Regions from separate parts of the Peribacillus sp. S4 genome, predicted to be linked through region 1. Evidence: riboswitches for the same ligand, from Rfam matches in the RefSeq annotation. Region 1 holds a riboswitch; each other region holds the start of a gene.
The links. Region 1 has a riboswitch for lysine ahead of ACJ9PY_RS24950 (amino acid permease). Riboswitches for the same ligand answer to the same signal wherever they lie in the genome.

Region 1 (6,699 bases):
AAACTTCTCTTGATAACATTAGCGAGCTTTTTGATGGCGGCGTGCGGCGTGGAAAAGCAAATATTAGAAGATATATTAATTGCTGAAGTCGTAGGTTATGATGATGCCGGAGACAAGAAAATCAAAGGCACGGTCGTGGTCAGCGTTCCCCAGCCTGGAGAGGAAGCAGATCTGGGTAAAGAAGTATATGAAGCGGACTCCCATGATATAAAGGCGGCCCGCCAGCAGGAAAATGCAAAAACACCATACCCGATTGTCGGTGGGAGACTGACAGTCACTCTATATGGTGAGGAATTGGCAAGTAAGGGATTGAATGATTATGTCGATACATATAGGCGTGACCCAATGGTGGGAAGGGATTTGTATTTAGCGGTCGTTCATGGCAAAGCGGAGGATGTAGTTAAAATGGAGCCGAAGTTGATTAAAACTCCAGGGGTTCAAGTGAAGGAGCTGATCGAACAGAATATAAGGACCAATTTGCCTGATGTAGACCTTCACAGGTATTTATATGCGTGTCATGGTAATGGGATCGATCCGGTCTTGCCCTTATTGGAAACTACAGGAGATCAAATACGGGTAAGGGGAATCGCCTTGTTTAAAAAGGATCGTTATATTGGTAAATATATACCTTATGAAGAAGGCTTCTTATATAAGGTCCTTAGTGAAAATTTTAAGCTGGGGAGTTATGAAATTCAATGGAAGGAAAATGACTTTACCGATATCAATAACGTGGAGTCACGTGTCCATTATCATATTTCGAATGCCAATCAAGACCCTAAGGTCAGGATTGAAGTGAAAATGAAAGCGAGTCTGCTAGAGGTCCAAGGCTATGACTTGGGCAAAGAGGTTGACCTGAATAAAATAGAGGCCAGGGCCGAGCGGGTCATTGGTAAAAAGTTAAATGAGATGGTAACCATGTTTCAGGAGAACCATATAGATCCGCTTGCACTTGGTGATCATGCTAAAAGTAAAACAAGAAATTTTGATCAAAAGCATTGGGAGGAGACATATCCCGATATTCCAATCGAGGTCGATCTGGATATTGAAATGATTCAAACGGGAATAGCTGAATAAAAGTAGAATATTCTGGAGTTCCCCCCTTTATAATAGGGTATTGGTGTAAGGATTGTGTCAATGCGGCTAAAAAGGGGGAAAAGCATGGACAAAGCATGGTGGAAAGAGGCAGTTGTGTATCAAGTGTATCCAAGGAGTTTTATGGATAGTGATGGCGATGGTATTGGTGATATAAACGGGATTTTGATGAAGCTCGATTATTTACAAGAGCTGGGTGTGAACGTGATATGGCTATCCCCAGTTTATCAATCTCCCAATGATGACAATGGGTACGATATCAGTGATTATAAAGCAATCATGACTGAATTCGGGACCATGGCTGATTTCGATAGGTTGTTGAAGGCCGTTCATGAACGTGGAATGAAGATCATGATGGACCTCGTTGTCAATCATTCTTCAGATGAACATCCATGGTTCGAGGAATCCCGATCCTCAAAAGATAATCCGAAACGTGATTATTATATTTGGAAACCTGGCAGGAATGGAAAAGAGCCAAATAATTGGGAGTCGATTTTTAAAGGTTCAGCATGGGAATATGATGAAAGAACCGATGAATATTATTTACATTTATTCAGCAGGAAACAACCGGATTTAAACTGGGAGAATCCTAAGCTCCGTGAAGAAATCTACAGCATCATGACTTGGTGGCTGGATAAGGGTGTCGATGGCTTCCGGATGGATGTCATCAACTTCCTTTCAAAAGATCAAAGCTATTCAGATGGAGCCATTCAGCATGAAAAGCAGTATGGTGATGGAAGCCCCTTTTTCCTGAATGGCCCGCGCATACATGAGTTTTTGCAGGAAATCAATCAACGGGCCCTTTCTGGACATGACGTGATTACGGTTGGGGAGATGCCAGGCGTCACGCCGGAGGAAGCGCAGTTGTTCACAGGTAAAGATCGTGGTGAGCTACATATGGTCTTTCAATTCGAACATATGGATTTGGGGAAGGGACCAGAAGGGAAATGGAGTAACGATAAATGGAAGCTAACCGATTTAAAGCGAATTCTCTCTAAGTGGCAGACTGGTTTGGAGAGGGATGGCTGGAACAGTTTATACTGGAACAACCATGATCAGCCCCGGGTTGTCTCGAGGTTTGGTAATGATGGAAAGTATCGTATTGAAAGCGCAAAGATGCTTGCCGCTTGTCTTCATATGCTGCAAGGTACACCTTATATATATCAAGGGGAAGAGCTGGGCATGACCAATGTTGCATTTGAAAGCATCGATGAATACAGGGATATCGAAACATTGAATTCATATGACGAACTCGTCCATTCACATGGCTGGTCAAAAGAGCGGATGATGTCAGCCATCCACGCCCGCAGCCGGGATAATGCGAGGACACCGATTCAGTGGAATGACTCCCGGAACGCAGGATTCACGAACGGGACCCCTTGGATTAAGGTTAATCCCAATTTTCCCGAGATTAATGCAGAAAAGGCTTATAATGATCCGAATTCCATTTTTCATTTTTATAAAAAGCTTATCCAACTGCGCAAGGAACATGATATCGTCGTTTATGGCCGTTTTGAACTGCTGTTGCCGGATGATGAACGAATATTTGCCTACACGAGATCGTTTGAGGAAGAGAAGTTATTGGTGCTATGCAACTTTAAAGAAGAGCAGGCCGCTTATACTTTGCCTGAAGAGCTGCATGCATATTCTGCCATAAAGCTGATCGGCAATTATGGTCAGGAGGAAGAAGGAATCTCCAGCAAACCCCTGCAACCATATGAATGCCGTGTTTATCATTTGAAATGAAAAAAGGACCTGTCCTTCTCCGGTTAGGGAAGAACAGGTCCTTTGCGTATTATTTTGATTTAAGGTCACATTCCTCTAGCGGAATGATTTTCGTTTTATGCTTAATTTTATAGCCGAACCATAGGACGAAAAATAGAATCAAGCCAATGTAGGAAACGAACATTGAATTCCAGTCGATCCCATCGCTGCTGAAAGCCTGATAGCCTTGTCCGATGATAATGATAATACAAAGGACAAGCGCGAATATAGGTCCGAATGGGAAGCCTTTTGCCCGGAATGGTAAAGCATTCATATCAAGGCCTTGAGCTGCATAAGCTTTGCGGAATCGATAATGGGCAATTGCAATCCCTACCCAGGTGACGAATCCTGCCATGCCTGAAGCATTCAATAACCAGATATAAACGACGCCGTCCCCGAAAAATGAAGCTAAGAATGCAACACAGCCAACTAAGGAAGTCACGATAAGTGCATTCACGGGCACTCCTCTTTTATCCAACTTGCCTAGGAATTTCGGTGCTTTCCCATCACGTGCCAAGTCCCATAGCATACGGGTTGAAGCGTACATGCCAGAGTTACCGGCAGAGAGTACGGATGATAAAATGATCGCGTTCATGATGGATGCAGCAAATGCAAGGCCGGCCCGTTTAAATACAAGCGTGAATGGACTTACGGCAACATCTTGACTCAATAAACGTGAATCCGTAAAAGGAATGATCATTCCAATAACGAAAATTGCAAGGATATAGAACAAGAGGATGCGCCAGAAAACGGATCTGATTGCTTTAGGGATATTTTTTTCTGGATCTTCACTTTCACCAGCAGTCACTCCAAGCAATTCCGTACCTTGGAATGAAAAGCCGGCAGCCATGAATACGCCTAGAATCGTGAAGAACCCTCCGTTAAAGGGACCTTCGCCCATTGTGAAATTGGAAAAACCGATTGGGTCATTCCCACCCATGATTCCGAGAATGATCAGAACACCCGTAATCAAGAAAATGACGACTGTCACGACCTTGATCATGGCAAACCAGAATTCTGTTTCCCCGAAACCTTTAACGGACATGTAATTGATAAGAAACATAGTGATTAACGCAATGGCACTCCAGATAAATGAAGGGCTATCAGGGAACCAGAACTTCATAATTAAGACAACGGCTGCCAATTCGGCGGCAATGGTGATTGCCCAGTTATACCAGTAGTTCCAACCAATCGCAAAACCGAAGGACGGATCGACGAATTTGGATGCATAGACACGGAACGAACCGGCCACTGGCATGAACGCTGCCATTTCTGCAAGACTTGTCATTAAGTAATAAACCATGATGCCGATGACCGCGTATGCCACCAAGGCACCGCCGGGACCGGCTGAATGAATGGCCCCGCCACTTGCTAAAAATAAACCTGTTCCAATCGTTCCACCTAATGAAATCATCATTAAATGACGCGCTTTCAGGCTCCTTTTCAGTTCAGTAGGGCTTGTTGGTGATTGTGAATTTGACAATTGATGTTACACTCCTTTTTATTGGAAGGGAACGAAAAATAAAAAAACAGCAGTCGAAAAAGATCGACGGCTGTTTATAATAAACCCGTTTATCCTTCCGAAGATAGCTCCCCACGCTTTTTTGAAAAAACGTGACAGTGGTGTTCCTATTCGGTAACACCGCCAGCGAGAATATACATGGAATATACCCTAACTTCGGCAACTTATCCTTTCAAACGGAGTCTTTAATTTTCCAGAATCTCGTCCGTTTTACTTTTATAAGCTGCAGCCTCTAACTCATCGGTAAATGAGGAAGTATTCAATTTTCTAAAATCGTTGGCGTCAGCTTGTAGGTGACGTCGTACGACTGTACTCATGAAATTCATGCAATCGCTAATAGATTGCTAGTAATTGAGTAAACTTTACTATATCAAAATTATAAAATAACTTCTGGGATATCGCAATGATTATTTTATGTGGTTATTTTTTCCTAGTTAATGAATGATGGCAGTAAGGAGGAATCAAGTGACGATGTACTAAAATATAGCACATCCTGATAACTAAACGGTTTTCCTTTTTATTAGGGCATAGTCCAGTTTTACATGTTTGACCTCTTCAGGATTCTCAAAGAGATCTACTGCCATTTTCCCGATCCATTCCAGCGGTAAGGAAATGGTCGTGATATCGAGCATTTCGCCAAGGCTATCATTATTGAAGCCGAGAATGGCCACATCTTCCGGTACCCTTATACCCAATTTCTTAGCGGTAAGAATGAAGCCCGCCGCCGTGTCATCATTCGTGATGATGATGGCTTCAGGTTTATCCATCATCGAATTCCATTCCTGAAACAATTGTTCACCGTCCTTAATGTGATAACTGCCTTCAAACAGCCATTCTTTATTGTTTATCAGTTGATGTTTACTCATGATATCGTTAAAGGCCTTTGTACGATGGGAACTGTTTCTGCTCTTTTTACGGCCGAGGCTGTATCCGATTTTCTTATATCCTTTAGCAATCACGTACTCAAGGGCACAGGAGAAAGCTGCATAATGATCAATGCTGATGGATGAGAATTCAGCCTGGGCGGTATCTTCACATAAAATAATCGGTCCGTATTTTTGATAATCCAAGAGGATTTTCATTTCCGAAATCCTTGAACAAACGATAATGCCATCGAGCTGCTTCATTTGCAGCATATTAAAAGCCTGGATCTCTTTCTCCCTGTCATAATTTGTTTGAAAGATGACGATATGACAGCCAATTGCATTTGCCTGTTTTGTGATTCCGTTAACGATTGCCCCGTAATATGGGTGATTGTTGAAGGGGATGATGACGCCGATAAGGTTGGTTTTCCCTTTTGAAAGATGGATGGCATTGATGTTTCTCGTATAATTCAAACGATTGATCGCTTCTAGGACGCTCTTTCTTTTATCGGGGCTTACATAAGGATGATCATTCAATACACGAGACACTGTTGAGACAGATACACCAGCACATTGAGCTATTTCTTTAATATTTGTCATGGTATCACCGTTTTTCTTTTTTTATATTGTACAGTATGAAACCCATTTCAGGGCAAGGGAACAGTGGGGACTGCTGAAGATTTCTGCAAATAGGGTCTTGTTATGGTATTGGTTTCATCCTTTAAGATTGGTCTAAGTCTTAGAGGAGGAGGAAAACATGATGTTCCAAACTTTAATCACCCTGTTTTTGCTTTGCGGAATCGAATTGGGATTTGCGTACTTGGCCATTTCCTTGAAACAGGAGAAATGAGTGGCAATGCCCGTCAAGAAGTCCGCGGCTTTATGCGTGGAAACCGCGTTTACTCGTGAATTTCACGTCGTTCAGAAATAGCTCCCCCTAGTTATGTTCACCAGTAAAACTCCACAATATAAATATAATTTCATCATACGGAATGACTGACTGTCAGAAGCTGCCTAGTGGAGCCTCCTGACAGTTTTTGCTGTGTGTAAAAGTCATTCGCCTTTTTGAAATGTTTAAAAATAGTTGCACTTTTTTTGTATATTTGTGTATAGTATAAAATAAGTTGTGTAGAGGAAACTTTTTAGCGTTTGCGACAATGAAAAAAATTTACACTTAATTTTGCACATGGCAAACTATTTTAGAAAGATGAAAAAGGGAGGGAATATGGATGGGTTTTCTTAAATCTATTGGAGGCGTGATTGCTGCATTGCTGGTTTTAACGGGGTGCGGCAATGATACGGCCGAAAGCGATAATGGCAATGGCAAGCTGGATGTCGTTACAACAACGGGAATGATTGGGGATTTGGTTGAGAATATCGGCGGTAAACATGTCGAGGTCACAAGTTTAATGGGACCGGGAGTCGACCCCCATCTATATAAAGCGACGCAGGGTGATG
Region 2 (6,699 bases), 1.2 Mb from region 1:
TCTTCATAATGGAATTCAGGTGCTTGATCCAAGCCTTTGAATGTTGCCATAGTAGTTTTCATGAATTCCTCATCATTACGTTCTGGGAAATCAGGTTTGTAATGCGCTCCGCGGCTTTCATCACGGTTTAACGCACCAATTGTGATTACACGGGCCAATTGCATCATGTTTTGCAGCTGTCTAGTGAATGCAGCTCCTTGGTTACTCCATTTTGCCGTGTCATTGATGTTAATTTTCTTGTAGCGTTCCATCAGCTCAAGAATCTTGTTATCCGTTTCTTTCAGCTTGTCATTGTAACGAACTACAGTAACATGCTGTGTCATCCACTCACCAAGTTCTTTGTGAAGGATGTACGCATTTTCATTACCATCAAGAGACATGACTTCATTCCATTTCTCTTGTTCTTGTTTTTCGTACCCTTCATACAATGAAGAAGGAATGGATTCTGAAGTTTTAGCAAGGCCTTCAATATATTTAACGGCATTCGGTCCAGCGACTGAACCACCATAGATTGCAGAAAGAAGTGAGTTGGCACCAAGACGGTTACCGCCATGTTGTGAATAATCGCACTCACCTGCAGCGAATAAACCTTTGATGTTAGTCATTTGGTCATAATCAACCCAAAGTCCGCCCATGGAATAGTGAACGGCAGGGAAAATTTTCATTGGAACTTTACGAGGATCTTCACCCATGAATTTCTCGTAGATTTCAATGATTCCGCCAAGTTTAATATCAAGTAATTTAGGATCTTTATGTGATAGATCCAGGTAAACCATGTTTTCACCATTAATGCCAAGCTTCATGTTCATACATACGTCGAAGATTTCACGAGTCGCGATATCACGAGGTACCAGATTACCATAAGCAGGGTATTTTTCTTCAAGGAAATACCAAGGTTTCCCGTCTTTATATGTCCAGATACGTCCACCTTCACCACGAGCGGATTCACTCATTAGACGAAGTTTGTCATCGCCAGGGATTGCTGTCGGGTGAATTTGAATGAACTCACCATTAGCATAATTAACACCTTGCTGATAAACGATGGAAGCTGCTGAACCTGTATTGATCATTGAGTTCGTTGATTTACCGAAAATGATTCCAGGGCCGCCGCTCGCCATGATGACTGCGTCTCCAGGGAATGATTTGATTTCCATTGAAGTCAGGTTTTGTGCTACGATACCGCGTGCTGTTTGCTCATCATCGATAACAGCTCCAAGGAATTCCCAGCCTTCATATTTCGTTACAAGGCCTTCAACTTCATAACGGCGAACCTGCTCGTCCAATGCGTAAAGTAATTGCTGTCCAGTTGTTGCACCAGCGAATGCTGTACGGCTATGTTGAGTACCACCGAAACGACGGAAATCAAGAAGACCTTCCGGAGTACGGTTGAACATAACACCCATACGGTCAAACATATGAATGATTGATGGTGCTGCTTCGCACATCGCTTTAACCGGCGGTTGGTTAGCCAAGAAATCTCCGCCATAAACTGTATCGTCGAAGTGGATATATGGAGAATCCCCTTCACCTTTTGTATTTACTGCCCCGTTGATTCCGCCTTGGGCACAAACTGAGTGAGAGCGTTTAACAGGCACTAAAGAAAATAAATCAACCTGTTGTCCCAGCTCTGCTGCTTTGATCGTAGCCATTAATCCAGCTAGACCTCCACCAACGATAACTATTTTACCTTTACCCAATTCTGTCACTCCCTTATTTCCATTAGCCAAGCTATGTTTTTCCTAATTCTTATAAATGAACTCTATCTTCTTATACGAATGCGAAAATTGCGCTGATTCCGATATAAGAAAGAAGAACGAAAACGATCAATGTAAAGTAAGTCATGATTCTTTGCGATCTTGGTGAAACTGTAAGACCCCAGCTCACAGCAAATGACCATAATCCATTAGCAAAGTGGAAGATTGCCGAGATAATACCAACAATATAGAACACAATCATGAATGGACTAGAGAAAATCTCTGCCATCATGTCAAAGTTAACTTCAGCACCCATAGCTGCTTGGATTCTAGTTGCCCATATATGCCAAACAAGGAAAATCAACGTTATGATTCCAGTTAGGCGTTGTAGCATGAACATCCAGTTACGGAAGAAACTAAATCTGCCTAAATTGTTTTTTGCTGTAAAGGCAATATAGATTCCGTACACAGCATGGAAAATGAGCGGTAGATAGATGACGACCCATTCTACCAAAATCTTCACGGGCGTAAACTCAATTAAATGAACTGCCCCATTAAAAGTCTCTTCTCCTTTTGTTGCCATAAAGTTTACAGATAAATGAAAAATTAGGAATAGACCAATTGGAATTACTCCTAGAAGTGAATGAAGCCTGCGATTCCCAAACTCACGATTTTTTGCCACTAAGTGCCCCCCCTTAATTTGTGAAAAATCATGCAAAGATAAACTGGTGGCTACCTTTTATCTCCGCGTGAAAATACAGTATAGAGTCAAAAAACTCCTCTATACTTCCTTTACAATTATGTGACATGTCCATTTTACTCCTGACTTCTATGTGCGTCAAGAAAACGGATACAAGAAATCTCTTTTTCAGAATAGATTTTATTGGATTATCTTGGGTATTTTTTGTTTGTCAAGATGATATTTTGAATAAATTTCTAATTTAACTATTAATATCTCGGTATAATTTCTCATTTTTTTCCAATTGATATTTAAATAAATAAAAAACAGTATAATTTGCAAAAGAAATACGTTTATAATAGATTTACAGAAAGAGGCGATAAACTATGAAAAAAAATATTGCTGCTGCGATAGAAGAAGAGATTCAAACGGAAGAAATTCAAACTGAAGAATTCAAAGTTCCAGCTTTCGGGTACGAATTAATCAGAGAAGTTCTATTGAACGATATTCTCGGAAAAGACTCTAATCAAATCCTCTATTGGGCAGGTAAACAATTAGCAAGAAAATTCCCATTGAAGGGCGATCAGGAAGTGATTGAATTTTTCCAAAGCGCTGGATGGGGCAATCTGGAAATCTTGAAGTATACGAAACACCAGATGGAATTATCCCTCACGGGTGAAATAATCAGCCGCCGCCTGGATTTACACCCTGATTGTCACTTCCAGCTTGAAGCCGGTTTCCTTGCCGAGCAGTTTTCACTGCAAAAAAAATTCCTCAGCGAATCAACGGAAGAAATCAAACGCCGCGCAAAAAAAGTGATATTCACCATCCAATGGGATCCCAGAGATCCAATCTAATGAGCCCTGAAAACAGACTTACCCTTTTTACCGGAAGTCTGTTTTTTATTGGACTCCTGACACTTAAGCTAGCACATTTGCATGCTGACCAAGTTTAAATGCTTCATGAAGGGATTCAACAGCCTTCACCATTTCCTTTTCATTGACGACGGTCGAAACTTTAATTTCCGATGTGCTGACCATTTTCACCTGGATGCCTGTATTGGCCATCACTTCAAACATTTCGGCAGCCACTCCCGGATTGGATACCATACCAGAACCGACGATGGACACTTTGGCCAATCCGCTCTCCGTTTCGACCCGGTCGAATCCCAATTGTTCTTTATTATTTTCCAGAACGATCAAGGCCGCTTCCGTATCTTCACTTTTTGTGGAAAAAGATAGATTCGTCGTATCCTCGGCAGTCATGCTTTGAATGATGATGTCCACATTGATCCGGTTTTTCGCAAGCGTCGTGAAGATCGTGGATAATGCACCAAGTGATTGGGGCAAACCATATATTGTGACCCTCGTAATACTGTCTTCAAAAGCAATGCCGCGTACAATTAAGTTTTCTTCCATAGTTGCTTCCTCCTCTATGATCGTACCTGATTCTCTCTCCATGCTTGAACGGACTTCAAGCGGAATTTGATAATTTTTTGCATATTCGACAGCCCTTGGGTGAAGGACGCCCGCCCCCAGGTTGGCAAGTTCCAGCATTTCATCGTAAGAAATGGATTGGAGTTTTCGCGCGCCTTTTATGTAGCGTGGGTCCGTTGTGAAAACACCCGTTACATCTGTATAAATATCGCATCTATCCGCATTAAGCGCTGCTGCGATGGCAACTGCCGTCGTATCGGAACCGCCTCGCCCTAAGGTAGTGATTTCCCCATTTGCATCGTTACCCTGGAAACCGGCTACGACCACTATTTTCTTCTCCTGAAGCTGGGCTTGGATCCTTGTGGCATCGATGTTTAAAATCCGGGCATTCCCATGAACGGATTCCGTTTGCATGCCAGCCTGCCAGCCGGTATACGAAATGGCTTCATGTCCTTCTTCAATCAATGCCATCGTTAACAGGGAAATCGTTACCTGTTCCCCAGTCGTCAATAGCATATCCATTTCCCTCTTGCTTGGGGATCCGGAAATATCACGCGCCATGGAAACCAATTGGTCCGTTGTTTTCCCCATAGCTGAAACAACGACGACAACCTCATTTCCTTTCTCCGCTTCCTCGATTACCCGATTGGCAACATTTTTGATTTTTTCTACGCTACCGACGGATGTTCCGCCGAATTTTTGAACGATTAATGCCATCCTCATGCACCCTCTCTACTTTTTAGGCAATAAAAAAAGCAATGAGAAATATCTCATTGCTGTGGTCACATATCTTAATACTGTAATCACAGTGAGATAGCTCTCCAGGGTATAAACCCTGACAATCCGCCATTTATTAAATGTCGGACCAGGAGGACAAGGTATGAGTCTTGTCTTCCTTCGGCGGCGTCCCCTTTCAAAACCTTTCATGGAAGCTCATACTTCTCCAGGTTTTTACTCTTGAATTCCGCACCTCTATCAGCACTTTTAAGTTGTCTAGTTAAAAATTCCTTTTAATCATAGCATAGAGATTTATCGGTAGCAAGATTATTCTTGTAATTTTCTAACGATTCCCTCGGCTACCCCTTTTGGCATGCCAGCTTCCATGATTTCCTCGGCCGTCGCCTCTTTGATTTTCTTCAATGATCCAAAATGCCTTAATAATTGCTTCCTTCGCTTTTCCCCGACTCCTGGAATATCATCAAGCTGGGAGTGAACCGAATTTTTCCCGCGTAGCTGGCGATGAAACGTAATCGCGAACCGATGCACTTCATCCTGAATTCTTTGCAATAGGTAAAATTCCTGGCTCCTTGAATCAAGAGGTACAAGTTCAAGCGGATTTCCGATCATCAATTGCGAGGTCCTATGCTTTTCATCCTTAATGAGGCCTGAAAGTGGAATATCCAAGCCTAATTCATTTTCCAGAATATCCCGTACCGCTTCGACATGTCCCTTTCCGCCATCAATGATGATCAAGTCCGGAAGCGGCAGCCCTTCTTTCAATACTCGTGAATACCTTCTTCTGACCACTTCACGCATCGATTCATAATCATCAGGTCCCTGGACCGTCTTGATCTTATATTTTCGGTACTCTCTTTTTTCCGGCTTCCCATCAATGAACACGACTAAAGCGGAAACGGGGTCACTTCCCTGGATATTGGAGTTATCGAAAGCTTCAATTCGATGCGGGGTGTAGATACCCAGTTGTTTCCCGAGGTTTTCCACCGCATTGATCGTTCTTTCTTCATCCCTCTCAATCAAAGAGAATTTTTCCTGAAGGGCGATGGAGGCATTTTTATTCGCCAATTTAAGCATGTCTTTTTTCGCTCCCCGTTTCGGGTGAATCGTTTTGACACCAAGCAGCCCTTCGGCCATTTCGGCATCCACAGATTCAGGCAGCAAGATTTCCTTTGGTTTAAAATGGTTCGTAATCTCGTAAAACTGACCGAGGAATGTAAGAAGTTCCTGTTCGGGTTCATCGTAGACCGGAAAAAGCGAAACATCCCTTTCTATCAATTTACCCTGCCGGACAAAAAATACCTGAACGCACATCCAGCCTTTATCATAGGCAAAGCCAAATACATCCCTGTCGATGAAATCGGTCGTCATCATTTTCTGCTTCTCCATCGTAATATCGATGTGGGCAATCTTGTCACGGAACTCCTTGGCCCTCTCGAAATCGAGTTCTTCCGATGCCTCCAGCATTTTTTCAGTCAGTTCTTTTTTTATTTCAGTATGCCCGCCGTTCAAGAACCGGTTGATATCATCGACCATTTTTTTATATTCCTGTTCCTCTACTTCATATACACATGGGGCCAGGCACTGACCAAGGTGATAGTAGAGACAAACGCGATCCGGTAACGTATTGCATTTTCTTAGGGGATAGATGCGGTCGAGCAATTTTTTCGTTTCGTTAGCTGCAAATGCATTCGGATAAGGACCGAAATATTTCCCTTTGTCTTTTTTGACTTTTCGCGTAATGATTAGACGCGGGTGGCGTTCCGCAGTCAGCTTGATGAAAGGATACGTCTTATCATCCTTTAGCATGACATTATATTTTGGGTCATGTTTTTTGATTAAGTTCAACTCTAAAATAAGAGCCTCGATATTGGAAGAGGTGACAATGTATTCGAAATCCTCAATCTCGTTCACGAGTCGAAATGTTTTACCGTCGTGAGATCCCGTAAAATAAGAGCGGACACGATTCTTCAACACTTTCGCTTTGCCTACATATATAATCGTTCCCTGACGATCTTTCATTAAATAACAACCAGGTTGATCGGGAAGAAGGGCAAGTTTATTCTTTATTTGTTGATTCATGCATTCAGCCTCCTGTTCTCCCTTTTTTACAATCATTATATATCAAGATAGCGAAAAAAGCTTCAAGTCCGCA
Region 3 (6,699 bases), 440 kb from region 1:
GAACAATTTCATTCCTTTTTGTACAGTAATAGATCATACAAACTAGAAGTACCTTTGCTTGCTATTCATCCAAAGGTTGACAGCGAAATGCTTGCGGAAATTCGTGAAAAAAAGATAGGTGAATATAGAACCTATTTTAATGTGAACAATAAAAATCGTTCAAATAATATCTCACTTGCTACAGAAGCCATTAATAATTATGTCGTGTTTCCAGGAGAGGTCTTTTCTTTTAACCAAGTTGTTGGCAAGAGGTCAGTGGAAAAAGGATATTTGCTCGCTCGGGTTATCGTTAAAGGAGAGTTTTCTGAAGGGATTGGCGGAGGGATTTGCCAGGTTTCATCCACCTTGTTTAATGCTATCGACAATGCAGGGTTGCAAACGGTTCAACGCTATTCCCATACAAGGAGCGTTCCGTATGTTCCATCTGGCCGCGATGCTACAGTAAGCTGGTATGGGCCTGATTTTAGTTTTAAAAACAAGTACAATCAACCGATCCTGATCCGGGCTACAATCCAAGGAGGAACGGTGAGTATCAAGGTTTACTCTTCAGATATGATCAATTATAAAATACGAAAGATTCCCGATGCTTCAAAGCAGATATCCAAAGAACAAATTATTCGTTCGTAAAAGTACACGTATACGAATGGGGGCACCTTAGGCAAATTTGGTTTATATTATAGAAGAAACTCGTAAAAACGGCCTTTGCTCATTGGAGCAAAGGCTTGTTTAGAGATGGGGGAGGAAACAGCTTTTTCTTTTTCGGGACAGATTACTTGAACAAGCCAATTCATGTCCATGCTACAATCATTACAAGCATGACCATAATATAAGTTGATGTTTGGGAGACCACTATGGGAAAAATAAAAATAGCTTTACTGCACCTATTGCCCATCGCTGGTGATGTGGAGCATAACCAAAAACTGATTGAACAAGCCATTCATAGTGCATCATATAAAAATGCCGAATGGATTATAACACCCGAACTATGTGTCAGCGGACTTCAATTCAATCATAAGGTTGGGACTGGATGGATTAACAAGCAACCTGATGCTTGGATGAATAATTTGGGCAGTAAACTAAAGAATTTGAAAAGCACTGTATTTTTGGGCTGCCCTGAAAAAGGCAGTGACGGAGAGTTGTATAATTCTGTGTTTGTCATAGATAAAAAAGGTCATTTAATAGGTAAACAGAGAAAAATCAGTGTTATTGATGATTGGTCAGCATCAGGGGAAGTATTGGAGCCAATAAAAACAGACAATGTTGAGGTTGGTATTATGATTTGTGCAGACGCATATAACAAAGATATTGCTTGCACCTTATCTGAAAAAGGAGCAGAAATATTACTTGCACCGTCTTCTTGGGGTCCCGGATTTCATGGTCCGGAGGGAGAATGGGAACAAAGGTCACTAGAAACAGGGCTGCCCGTAATAGTCTGTAATCGTACTGGCGAAGACGAAACGGTCCGTTTTTGGGATGCAGAAAGCATAATCATTAAAAATGGTGTACCCCTCCTGACTCATAAATCAAAACAATCAGCCATACTTACCTTTGAATGGGATTTACAAAGCATGGATTTACTATCGACTCATTTCGACATCGAGTACATATAATGAGAACTGCACCAACTCTTGTTGATAAAGGGTGAGCCAGTTTCTTATGGAACGATACATGAGGAGATAACAAATGGATGGTGGTACATCGCCACACGGTAACTCCATCGAAAAAAGCCTATCTCTTGTGAGGGTTTTTGATTTGTAAGAGGGAGATAAAACTAAACAAATGAAAATCCACTTTCAATAATCCTTGAAAAAAATCAAATTATTCACTTTTAGTTTGCAGGCCGAATTCCTCCGTTGAAGAATGCGGCCTTTTCAATAAATAATTGCAAGCAAATAACAACAATTCTAATCGGGTTTAATACCCTCGGTTCCGATCTACCATTCCACTTAATGGTTGTTCACTTGAAAATCGACTTAAATTTTCTATGAAAAAGCTGCTCACTTCGTTAATCGTACTTGGTCCTGACAGGTGGGAAGTGACAAACACATTCGGCATGGACCAGAAGGCATGTTCTTTTGGCAGCGGTTCTGTCTCAAAAACATCGAGGACCGCTCCCTGAAGATGTCCTTCCCGCATGACAGATAGTAAATCCCCTTCATCTATCAGTGCTCCGCGGCCGACGTTGATAAGGTAAGCGTTGGACTTCATAGCTAAAAGAAGGTCCTGGTTAATGATATGATAAGTGGAATCCGTTAAAGGAAGGGTCAGGACCAAATAATCCAGATCTTTTACAAATTCACCCCATTGATCTGGAGTAAAGTGGAGATCCACGAGTGTTGCTTGTTTTCCACTAAAGCTTAACCCATGCACATTCATATCAAATGCCCGGGCTTTACGTACAAGTTCAGCGCCAATCGATCCAAGTCCAGCCACCCCGATTGTTTTCCCCTTTAGAGTTTCAGAAATGAAAGGATCCCATCTCCGCTCCAATTGCGATTGTCTCATCCGAGGACCATCTTTCACTATGTCCAAGAGAAACGAAAATACATATTCAGAGATGTAAGCACCAAATTGGTCAATAATTCGAGTTATTGTAATGTTTTGAGGTATCGATTTGTCTGCAATCAAATCATTGACCCCGGCTCCCATTGATTGAAACCAGCGAACAGATGAGGCAACTGGTTTACATAGTAATTGCGTCGGGAAATTCCATCCCAAAATAACTTCAGTGCCGGGTAAATATTTTTCTGCTTCCTCCAAAGTTTTCGCTGTCTTTACCGATATAAACCCACGATTTCGGATATGATCAGCATAAGCATCGACCTCTGACTGAATGGGACTAAATACAAGAATGTTTGGTTTGTGTGTACCCGCCATTGGCTCTCTCCTTATTGATTCTTTATATATAGTATAAATTCTTTCTCCTGAGTCGTACATGGATAAAAAAACAGTGCATTTCTTTCGAGTATGCACTGCTTTTTAAAATTTCTCCAGAATCATTCGTTTTATTTATTTAATAAAATGGCTTCTGCGTTACTAGGCTGTAGAACTATTTGCAGTGCTCTTTCTTCTTCATCGTTTAAAGGGATCAATGGTAAGCGGACACCTCCAACATGTACCCCCCGCATATTTAATGCTGATTTTACTGGTCCCGGGCTTGGTGCAGCAAATAATGCTTTCATGATTGGAAGTAGTGTACGATGTGCAACGGCAGCGCCAAGGACATCACCATTTTTAAAGCTATTGATCATTTCTTGCATTTCATTACCAATTATGTGTGAAGAAACCGAAACAACGCCTGTTCCACCGATGGCTAAAACCGGTAATGTCAACCCATCATCGCCGCTGTACAAAGTAAAATCACTAGTTGTTTTGCTTATGATTTGTGCCATGGCATCCAAGTCACCACTTGCTTCTTTTACTGCCACGATATTGTTGATTTTTGAGAGGCTGACAATCGTCTCCACTGACATGTTTACAACACTTCGTCCTGGAATATTATAAAGCATTACCGGTAATGAAGTGGAATGGGCAATAGCGCTAAAGTGCTGAAATAGTCCTTCTTGAGAAGGCTTGTTATAGTAGGGGGTGACGAGCATGATTCCGTCGACTCCTGCTGCCTCTGCTTGCTTTGTTAAGCTGATGGAAGCTCTCGTGTTATTTGAGCCGGTTCCAGCTATGACTGGAACTCTTCCATCAACAACATCAACAACAAATTTGAATAAATCTATTTTCTCTTCTTGAGTTAAGGTAGGGGACTCTCCAGTTGTACCAGCTATTACTAATCCATCAGAACCATTAGCAATCAAATGGTTTACTAAAGTTCTCGTAGCATTAAAATCAACCTCTTCATTATGATTGAACGGGGTAACCATTGCGGTTAAAACTTGGCCAAAATTCATAACTTCACACCCTTTTGTATAGTTTTTAAAAATATTCAGAGGTGGTTAGGGCCATTCAGGAGTAAACGCAAAAAAGCAACAACGAGGATTCGCTGCTGCAGTAGAAACAATATTTACCAAAAAATGTTTCCGCGCATAAGATAGCCCTCCATATAGTTTCCTATATGACAGTCCTGTATTTATTCAATAGCAGAACCAGCTTCAAGAACATGAGATTCTTTCCGCTTCGGCAAATTCCCCTTTCCACAATAGTCATAGGATCTCATTCTCCTCAAAATGTGTACTAATGGTCTTTGCTCCTCTATCCTCACTTCAAAAAAATTTGAAGTAAGAAAATATTTAATTGATTGTAATATAACAGGGAATCCATTCTGTTGCAAGCCTAATTATGAAGTTTTTTAAGAATGCTAGAAATCTATGGGAATGGCTAGAGTATTGGGGTGGATTCATCTTTATTCGTTATAGGCTGAATAAATATTCAATGGACGAGGGAGTAGTAGACAATACAACTCCCTTTAATGATTCTTTTTCATTTATCCGATTAAAACTCACTAATAAATTTATTGAAAATTACAGTTGGCCGCTAATTTTAATCAGTAATTTCAACTAAGTATTCGTGCGTATAAAATCCTACCATTCGTTAATAATATCCATATCTTACAATCAAAGGAGTGGAGTCTGTTGAAAAGATATTCATTCTTTAAAAAGCAAGAAAATCATAAATCTACAGACTTCACTGATGTACTCGAACATCTGCAAAAGTCCAAGGACTTTACAAGCTTTACACTCAATTTTGAAAATGAAATATACTGTGTATCTTTTTTCGATACATTAATTGATAAAGATATAATGCATAGAGACCTCCTTCCTTTTTTACATACAAATTCTTCAACTCTGGAGGAGCTTGTACACAACTTGCCGATAGAGGGGCTTGTTTTTACAAAAAATCCTGCTGAACTACAAAGTCAGCTGTTAATGGGTTATATAGCAAATTTCCATCTGCAGTCTATGTATCTAATTAATCTAAAAATCCCTTGAACCACCACTAGATTTTGCTAAAGAAGTAAGACGCAATTAGAGCATTAAAAGTGAAGTCAATGGCAGCCTCCATTTTACGAACCAAATGGTTCGGTGGCACCAGTTTATCTAAAGTAATCATTTCAAGTTGATCTCGCTGAAATAGAATCAAGTTTAGAAAGCATCCTCATCACCTCAAGTTTTAATACTTCTATTTTAAAACAAAAATGACTCCAGGCAAAAGTGTTCTATCTAAAAGGTAAGACAAAGTTGATTGGAGCGGGTGTACGAGACTCCTGCTTAGAAAAGCGAGTCTAGGAGAGACCCCGCAGGCGAAAGCCGAGGGCCGACCGCCCGCGGAAAGCGAGTGCCCTACGTTCCCATCAACGTCCAAATTGTACAAGCCATAAAAATAGACAAACTCGATTTTCATCGAGTTTGTCTTCTGAGACAATTTATACCCTGCTTGGAATAGAGAAGAATATGAAGGAGTCATTCAGAACTTCCTGACCCCCATCTCCCTTAGGGGAGTTTTTAATTTTTTCCCAATCCTCTATAAAGCCTTAAGCATTAAACATCGGTTGCGTTGTAGCGGGACAAATCGTTTTAACGGAACAAATAGATGAAAGGCTAATAGTGAAATTACCCATTGCTCTGTCAGTAACTATAACTTGCCCGGTAACAGCATCAAAACTGCGTAACTCTACAAATATAGGTGTAAATGGTTCAGCGGTTGTAGTGAATCCAATGATTGAACCTATGATGGAAGTCCTTAAAAACTCACTTATTTGTTGTCGGGTCTGACATGCTTGTCCGATTGGCGAAAATCTTTTTTGTTTATGCCCTTTGTCCTTTGCTTTATCACAGCAGGATGACTTATCATGGCTGGATGAACTATGACCGCAGAATGGATTATGACGGCATAAAAAATCATTACTTAAATTCATAAATATCACTCCTTTTCTACTATATATATGAGATGAAACAAAACATGCTTGTACAAATTTACTAGAATCCCTGCCTTTATCGTATTCGCCCATGAATATTTCTACGTAATGTTTCGTGAATCGTAACTGTCTATAATGCAGTTACAAACAGGAATTGTTTTACGTGTTATAGAAAGTCATATTAGGGAGGGATACATGGATGTCAAACCTTGATAATGAAGAAATGCTAACAGGAGGGAATGTTTCTGAAGTTTATCGTTCAGGAGATACTGTGCGACGGGAATTAAAGCCTGATAGTCCCAAGATTCATAAGCTATTAAAGCACTTGGAGAATAAAGGTTTCAGTTATGCACCAAAGTTTTTAGGTATAGATGAAAAAAGAAGAGAAATATTATCATTTATTGAAGGAGAAGCTGGTAATTATCCTTTAAAGGAATACATGTGGTCAGATGATGTCTTAATGGAAATAGCGAAAATGCTCCGTCTTTATCATGATTCTGTTAGTGATTTTTCATTTGATGACAGCTGGCAACCGATAGATAACACCCCCCAACAACCTGAGGTGCTATGCCATAATGATTTTGCGATGTACAACATTATTTTTAACCGTAAAAAACCAATGGGTATTATTGATTTTGATGTTGCTGGACCCGGTCCAAGACTTTGGGACATAGCTTACACACTTTATACTTGCGTTCCTTTAAGCAGATTTCATCTTTCTGAAGCAGGTGAGAAAGTTTATTACCATTCATTACAGCATGGTACCCGTATAAAACAAAGAATCAGATTGTTTCTTGAATCTTACGGTGAGGGAATAGAAGCAGACTATTTGG

Region 2: linked by a shared signal. The riboswitch ahead of ACJ9PY_RS18975 (aspartate kinase) and the one ahead of ACJ9PY_RS24950 (amino acid permease) in region 1 are both predicted to bind lysine.
Region 3: linked by a shared signal. The riboswitch ahead of dapA (4-hydroxy-tetrahydrodipicolinate synthase) and the one ahead of ACJ9PY_RS24950 (amino acid permease) in region 1 are both predicted to bind lysine.

The regions. Positions count from the first base shown of each region.
Region 1 is NZ_CP175708.1:5,181,533-5,188,231, reverse strand. It holds gene ACJ9PY_RS24960 (Ger(x)C family spore germination protein) at 1-1,074, shown strand, start outside; gene ACJ9PY_RS24955 (glycoside hydrolase family 13 protein) at 1,159-2,838, shown strand; gene ACJ9PY_RS24950 (amino acid permease) at 2,888-4,339, opposite strand; lysine riboswitch at 4,436-4,621, opposite strand; gene ACJ9PY_RS24945 (LacI family DNA-binding transcriptional regulator) at 4,879-5,841, opposite strand; gene ACJ9PY_RS24940 (metal ABC transporter solute-binding protein, Zn/Mn family) at 6,471-6,699, shown strand, end outside.
Region 2 is NZ_CP175708.1:3,997,050-4,003,748, forward strand. It holds gene sdhA (succinate dehydrogenase flavoprotein subunit) at 1-1,697, opposite strand, end outside; gene ACJ9PY_RS18965 (succinate dehydrogenase cytochrome b558 subunit) at 1,768-2,376, opposite strand; gene ACJ9PY_RS18970 (YslB family protein) at 2,760-3,230, shown strand; gene ACJ9PY_RS18975 (aspartate kinase) at 3,294-4,526, opposite strand; lysine riboswitch at 4,616-4,792, opposite strand; gene uvrC (excinuclease ABC subunit UvrC) at 4,854-6,626, opposite strand.
Region 3 is NZ_CP175708.1:4,742,364-4,749,062, reverse strand. It holds gene ACJ9PY_RS22665 (VanW family protein) at 1-627, shown strand, start outside; gene ACJ9PY_RS22660 (carbon-nitrogen hydrolase family protein) at 852-1,610, shown strand; gene ACJ9PY_RS22655 (D-2-hydroxyacid dehydrogenase) at 1,915-2,877, opposite strand; gene dapA (4-hydroxy-tetrahydrodipicolinate synthase) at 3,006-3,902, opposite strand; lysine riboswitch at 4,036-4,214, opposite strand; gene ACJ9PY_RS22645 (hypothetical protein) at 4,584-4,940, shown strand; gene ACJ9PY_RS22640 (hypothetical protein) at 5,483-5,866, opposite strand; gene ACJ9PY_RS22635 (phosphotransferase) at 6,066-6,699, shown strand, end outside.